Oleomonas cavernae: one gene and its partner. The protein of the gene in region 1 interacts with the protein of each later gene in a pairwise test. Links are inferred from orthologs where the notes say so. Each region holds a gene or a part of one and is shown in the gene's direction. Other genes may lie near its edges.

Region 1 (3,239 bases):
GTCGATCGCGACCATGACGAAGGTGCCCTCGGTCACCCGCACCCGTTCGGGCGGGATGATGTGGCCGTCGCGCGCCCGGTGGCGGTCGACCCAGGTCTCCAGATGCACGGTCAGCGAGGTCCGCCCGATCTTCACGACATCGCCGTAGATCGACACCAGGTCGCCGACATAGACCGCCTTGTGGAAGGTCATGGCGGTGATGGCGACGGTCGCGACTCGGCCGCCGGCGGGCCGGGCGGCGAGCACGCCGGCGGCGATGTCCATGTGGCTGAGGATCCAGCCGCCGAAGATATCGCCGTTGCCGTTGGCATCCTTGGGCAGGGCGGCGGTGCGGATGATCGGCTCCAGCCCCCGGGTCGACGGGTGGACCAGGCCGGACGGTTCATTGCTCATGGACACTCCACAAGATGTGGGTTAGCGCTTGGGTGCAGGGCACCCTATACTGCGGATTCCCCATTCCCAAAGCATGACGATGAGCGATTCTGAAGACCTTTTCGATCGCACCCCGACCAGCGGTGATTATTCGGCCAAGGACATCGAAGTCCTGGAGGGCCTGGAACCCGTCCGCAAGCACCCCGGCATGTATGTCGGCGGCACCGACGAGCGTGCCTTCCATCACCTGGCAGCCGAAATCCTCGACAATGCGATGGACGAAGCCGTCGCCGGCCATGCAAACCGCATCGAAGTGGAACTGGCCGCCGACGGCCGCCTGACCATCCGCGACAACGGGCGCGGCATTCCCGTCGACCCTCACCCAAAGTTCAAGGACAAATCCGCCCTCGAAGTGATTCTGACCACCCTCCATTCGGGCGGGAAATTCAGTGGCAAGGTCTATGCAACCTCCGGCGGGTTGCACGGCGTCGGATCCTCCGTCGTCAACGCGTTATCGGAGGAAATGGTGATCGAGGTTGCCCGCGACCGGCAGGTTTGGCAGCAGACCTATGTTCGCGGTAAACCGACGACAAAGCTTCTGCCCTTAGGCACCGTGCAGAACCGGCGCGGCACGACGATCACCTTCAAACCCGACCCGGAGATCTTCGGCACGGCGCTCCATTTTCGCCCGGGCCGGCTTTATCGGATGGCGCGGTCCAAAGCCTACCTCTTCCGCGGCGTCGAGATTCGTTGGTCTTGCGCACCCGAATTGATTCCGGTTGGCGACACCACCCCTGCCAGCGATGCGCTGCGCTTTCCTGGTGGCTTGGCCGATTTTCTGGCCGCATCAATCGACGGCACGCCGACGACGACTCCCACCCCCTTTGTTGGCCAGGCCCGCTTGCCGGGCAGCAACTCAGGGGAGGTGGAATGGGCTGTTGCTTGGCCGATCGATGGCGATCCTTTTATTCATACATACTGCAATACCGTGCCTACACCTTTAGGCGGTACGCATGAGGCTGGTTTACGCAGCGCCCTTGCCCGCGCACTCAAGGGCTTTGGCGAACTGACCAACAACAAACGCGCCAGCCAGATCACAGCGGAAGATATTATTGGCGGGGCTACCGCCCTGCTGTCCCTTTTCATTCCAGATCCGCAATTCCAGGGTCAGACCAAAGAGAAGCTAACCAGCCCCGAGGCGACGCGGCTCGTCGAAGCCGCTATCAAGGATCGCTTCGAACATTGGCTGACCTCCGATCCGGCGGCCGGCACCGCTTTGCTCGAGTATGCGATCGCCCGCGCCGAGGAGCGCCTGAAGAAGCGCGCCGACAAGGAAACCAGCCGTAAGACCGCGACCCGCAAGCTGCGCCTGCCCGGCAAGCTGACGGATTGCGCGCGCGATTCCGCCCAGGGGACCGAGATCTTCCTGGTCGAGGGCGACTCGGCCGGCGGTTCGGCCAAGCAGGCACGCGACCGGGCGACCCAGGCCGTGTTGCCCCTGCGCGGCAAGATCCTGAACGTCGCCTCGGCTGCCGCGGGCAAGCTCGAGGCCAACCAGGAACTGTCGGACCTGGTCCTGGCGCTGGGTTGCGGCGCCGGCTCGCGCTTCCGCGAGGGCGACCTGCGCTACGAGCGGGTCATCATCATGACCGACGCGGATGTCGACGGCGCCCATATCGCCTCGCTGCTGATGACCTTCTTCTGGCGCGAGATGCCGGGGATCATCCGCTCGGGCCACCTCTACCTGGCCCTGCCGCCCCTGTTCCGCATCACCCAGGGCGCCAAGTCCGTCTACGCCATGGACGACGAGGACAAGGAGCGGCGGATCAAGCGCGACTTCAAGCCCGGCGCCAAGGTCGAGATCAGCCGCTTCAAGGGCCTGGGCGAAATGCCCGCGGCGCAGTTGCGCGAAACCACCATGGACGTGAAGAAGCGCGTCCTCCTCCGGGTCACCGTGCTCGAAGGCGAGGAAGTGGATACCACCGGCATGGTCGACCGCCTGATGGGCAAGAAGGCGGAAACCCGCTTCGCCTTCATCCAGGAAAACGCAGGCCGGGCCACCGATCTGGACATTTGATCGGGCGCCCGCGCAGGCCATATTCAAGGCTGGAACACAGTGGAGTCGCGTGGATGCCCCATCGGATCTTGAGCCTGGGCCTGATCGCCCTGGTCGGCGGCTGCGCCCTCTCGCCGGCCACGGTCACCTACCAGGAACTCGACCGCGACGCCTACAGCCCGAGCGTCGTCAATGCCGCGGCGCTCGACGGCAAGCTGCCGGCCGCCGTAGTCGGCGCGCCGTTTCCCGGTGTCGGGCCGGCCGCTGCCCTGGCGCCACTCGAACTGCCCTTCTCGGTTGCCCCGCGTGGCCTGGTCGAGGCGCCCGGCGCCGCCACCCGCGTCGTGCTGCTGTTTCACCCGCTGTCGCCGATCGGCAATCAGCGGGCCTGCGGGCCGCTCGCGGACCTGGCCCCGGTGGCCGGTGCCCCGGCCGACGCCGGCCCCGAATTCGCGGTCATCGCCACGCTTTGCCAGTATCACAAGGCGCTGTCGACGGCCCGTTCGTCGGGACCGCGACCGGCCGGCCTGAGCGATCCGCTCTATGCCGAGCTGGTCGAGGCGGCATTGCTGGAAATCATGCCGCTGCCCCAGCCGGAACCGGCGGAAATCGATATTCCGATCCCTTGACACCCGCGACGCATGACCGCGTTGCCAGGGCAGCGGTTGACTTGAGGGCGCTTTCGTCTATCGTCGCGCCTGCTGGAATTTTGTGCAGCGCAGCGGAAACACGCCCGCATTCGGGTGCCCGATGGTCGGGCGGTTGTGCCGCAGGGAAGCGGAAAAACGCTCAATGAGTTTTGAAGAACTGG
Region 2 (3,171 bases), 820 kb from region 1 along the record:
CGATGCCGCCCGGCTCCTCGACCGCGCCGTGGGCGAATTGCGCGCTTGCGGGATTGCCCATGCCCGGCCCCAGCTCGGGGTCATGGTCGAGGTTCCCGCCCTCGCCTTCGCGATCGCTCAGATTCGCGCCGACTTCCTGTCGATCGGCTCCAATGATCTCACCCAATACGCTGCCGCCGCCGCCCGGGACAACCCGGCGGTCTCATCCTACGCGGACACGCTTCACCCCGGCATTCTGGGCCTGATCGGCCATGTCGCGCGGTACGGCTCGACCGGGGGCCGGCCGGTCAGCCTGTGCGGCGATGCCGGCGCCGACCCGCGGGCGATCCCGGCCTTGTTGCGCGCGGGCTTGCGCAGCCTCTCGGTCGCACCGGGCCTGGTCGCCGCGACGAAGGCCTCGATCCGGGCGGTCGACCTGTCGCAGGAGCCTGAACATGGACTCTGAACCGGACTCGCCCGGCGGCCCCGACGCGCTCTCGCCCTTGGCGCGGTACAAGACCATCCTGCGCGGGATCGTGGACAACAGACCCTCAGGCACCCGCCAGCGGCTCGCCGAGGCGCTGGGCAAGAACCGCAGCTTCATCTCGCAGATCGTCAACCCGGCCTACTCGACGCCGATCCCGGCGCAGCACCTGGAGACAATCTTCCAGATTTGTCACGTCACGCCCGTGGAGCGGGCGGCATTTCTGGCTGCCTACCGGGAGGCGCATCCCGGCCGCCTGGAAGTCGTGAGCGGTCCGCGCGCCATGCGCGAGGTTACGATCAGCATACCGGACTTTGGCAATGCTGCCCTCAACGCGCGCGCCGAGGCCTTGATACGCTCGCTCGCAACCGGGCTCGCCGGCCTGCTGCAATCCGACGACGACGATCCCGAGGCCCGAGCGCTGACTTGAACGGGCTCGATCGACAAACAGGGGGACAACAATGAAGAAACTGATCAATTCCGTCGATACGGTCCTGAGCGAATCCCTCCAGGGCTTGCTTGCCACGCACGGCGATATCCTGAGCCTCGGGGAAGACTTCAAATTCGTGCGCCGGCGTGACGTGGTGCGGACCAAGGTCGCCCTGATCTCGGGCGGTGGCTCGGGCCACGAGCCGCTGCATGTCGGTTTCGTCGGCCGCGGGATGCTGGATGCCGCCTGTCCCGGCCAGGTCTTCACCTCGCCGACCCCGGACCAGATGGTCGCAGCCGTCGACGCGGTCTCGGGCGCACCCGGCACCCTGTTTATCGTGAAGAACTACGAAGGCGATGTGATGAACTTCGAGATGGCGGCGGAGATGGTGGCCGGTCCCGTCGCCAGCATCATCGTCGACGACGATATCGCGGTGAAGACCTCGCCCCATTCGACCGGGCGCCGCGGTGTCGCGGGCACCCTTGCGGTCGAACGCATCGTCGGTGCCGCGGCGGAGCAAGGCCGCGATCTCGAGACCCTGGCCGCGCTCGGGCGCACGGTCAACATGCGTACCCGGTCGATGGGGGTGGCGCTCACCTCCTGCACGGTGCCGGCCGTCGGCCGGCCGACCTTCTCGCTGGGCGAGGACGAGATGGAGATGGGCGTCGGGATCCATGGCGAGCCGGGTTGCCGCCGCCAGCGAATGGCTTCCGCCGACGAGATTGCCGACGAACTCCTTACCCCGGTTCTGGACGACCTCGCGCCACCCCGGGGAACCCCTTGCCTGCTCATCGTCAACGGCTTCGGCGGCACGCCCATGATGGAGCTCTACCTCATGGCGAACAGCGCCGCGCGCATCCTCGCCGCACACGGCCTGATCCTCGCCCGAAGCCTGGTCGGCTCTTTCGTGACCTCACTCGAGATGGCGGGCTGCTCGCTCACGGTGACCACAATGGACGAGGAAGCGCTGGCGCTCTGGGACTCGCCCGTCCACACGGCCGCCCTCAGGTGGGAAGCCCCCGGCCTCGCCCAAGCATGATCTGAGCATGGTCCGTCGCCCCTTCATTCCAAGCGAGGCTTCGAATGCGACACTTCATCAACGCTACCGATGCCATTGTGGCCGAGGCCCTGGATGGCCTGCTCCTGTCTTCGGCCGACCGCGGCCTGGCGCGCCTGGACGGTTATCCGGAGATCAAGGTCGTCCTTCGCGCCAACCGTGATCCCAAAACCGTCGCGGTGGTTTCAGGGGGTGGGTCCGGCCATGAGCCCGCCCATACGGGATTCGTCGGCGAAGGGCTGCTGGACGCGGCTGTGTGCGGGGACATCTTCGCATCGCCAACGGTCGACGCGGTGTTCGCGGCAATCCTCAGCGTGACCGGACCCGCCGGATGCCTGCTGATCGTGAAAAACTATGTCGGCGACCGTCTCAATTTCGGCCTCGCCGCCGAACGGGCGCGCGCGCTCGGCCGGCAGGTCGAGATGGTGATCGTCGCCGACGATGTCGCGATCCCGGACAACCCGCGACCGCGCGGGATCGCCGGAACCATCTTCGTGCACAAGGCTGCCGGATACGCCGCCCAGCGCGGCCTCTCCCTGGCGCAGGTGCGTGCCGCCGCCGAGGACGCGGCCCGCTCGGTTCGGTCGCTCGGCGTCGCAACCAGCATGTGCTCGATCCCGGGCCGTGTTCACGAAGACCGGATCGGCCCCGGCGAGGCCGAACTCGGGCTGGGTATTCACGGCGAGCCGGGTGCGGTGCGCATAGCACTGCCCGCGGCCGCGGACCTCGTCACCGAAATGCTCGGCCGGTTCGGGCCGGAGATCCAGACGGCCCCCCGATTGGCGTTGCTCGTCAACAATCTGGGAGGGGTACCCGCGCTCGAAATGGCGATCATCGTCCGTGAGATTTTAAGGAGCTCTATCGGCGCGCGCATCGAGTGGATCCTCGGCCCGGCGCCGGCCGTCACCGCCCTCGACATGCGTGGGTTCTCCCTGTCGCTGATGCCTATCGGCGATGAGACGGTCACCATGCTGACGGCACCGGTCGGGGTACCGGCATGGCCCATCCCCCGACAAGTTGCAAAGACTGTCCGGATCCTTCCGCTACCGGCGGAACTCTCATCAACTCCGGAGCAGCCTTCCGAGAATGCGGCCGCGCGAGGAATGCTGGAGAGCATCTGCACGACGCTGATGGCGGCACAGGCCGATCTCGACGGCCTGGATGCCCGCGTCGGCGACGGCGACACCGGCTCGACCTTCGCCACCGCGGCGCGGCGCATTT

Evidence for each region.
Region 2: the proteins of parE (region 1) and dhaK interact in binary tests that used the Escherichia coli proteins (3 or more experiments, as listed by UniProt). The link is inferred for Oleomonas cavernae from one-to-one orthologs.

The regions. Positions count from the first base shown.
Region 1 is NZ_QYUK01000011.1:1,532,041-1,535,279, forward strand. Bases 37-2,957 are described here. They hold parE (DNA topoisomerase IV subunit B), read left to right. Parts: upstream 37-466; coding sequence 467-2,449; downstream 2,450-2,957. Other genes in these bases: D3874_RS11055 (acyl-CoA thioesterase), read right to left, coding at 37-393; D3874_RS11065 (hypothetical protein), read left to right, coding at 2,503-2,957. In the rest of the region: more of D3874_RS11055, read right to left, coding at 1-36; more of D3874_RS11065, read left to right, coding at 2,958-3,057; D3874_RS11070 (DEAD/DEAH box helicase), read left to right, coding at 3,221-3,239. UniProt on the Escherichia coli protein: Topoisomerase IV is essential for chromosome segregation; it is the principal protein responsible for decatenating newly replicated chromosomes. It relaxes supercoiled DNA.
Region 2 is NZ_QYUK01000011.1:712,556-715,726, reverse strand. Bases 76-2,928 are described here. They hold dhaK (dihydroxyacetone kinase subunit DhaK), read left to right. Parts: upstream 76-924; coding sequence 925-1,932; downstream 1,933-2,928. Other genes in these bases: D3874_RS06975 (dihydroxyacetone kinase subunit DhaK), read left to right, coding at 1,977-2,928; D3874_RS06985 (hypothetical protein), read left to right, coding at 435-893; D3874_RS06990 (putative PEP-binding protein), read left to right, coding at 76-445. In the rest of the region: more of D3874_RS06990, read left to right, coding at 1-75; more of D3874_RS06975, read left to right, coding at 2,929-3,171. UniProt on the Escherichia coli protein: Dihydroxyacetone binding subunit of the dihydroxyacetone kinase, which is responsible for the phosphoenolpyruvate (PEP)-dependent phosphorylation of dihydroxyacetone via a phosphoryl group transfer from DhaL-ATP.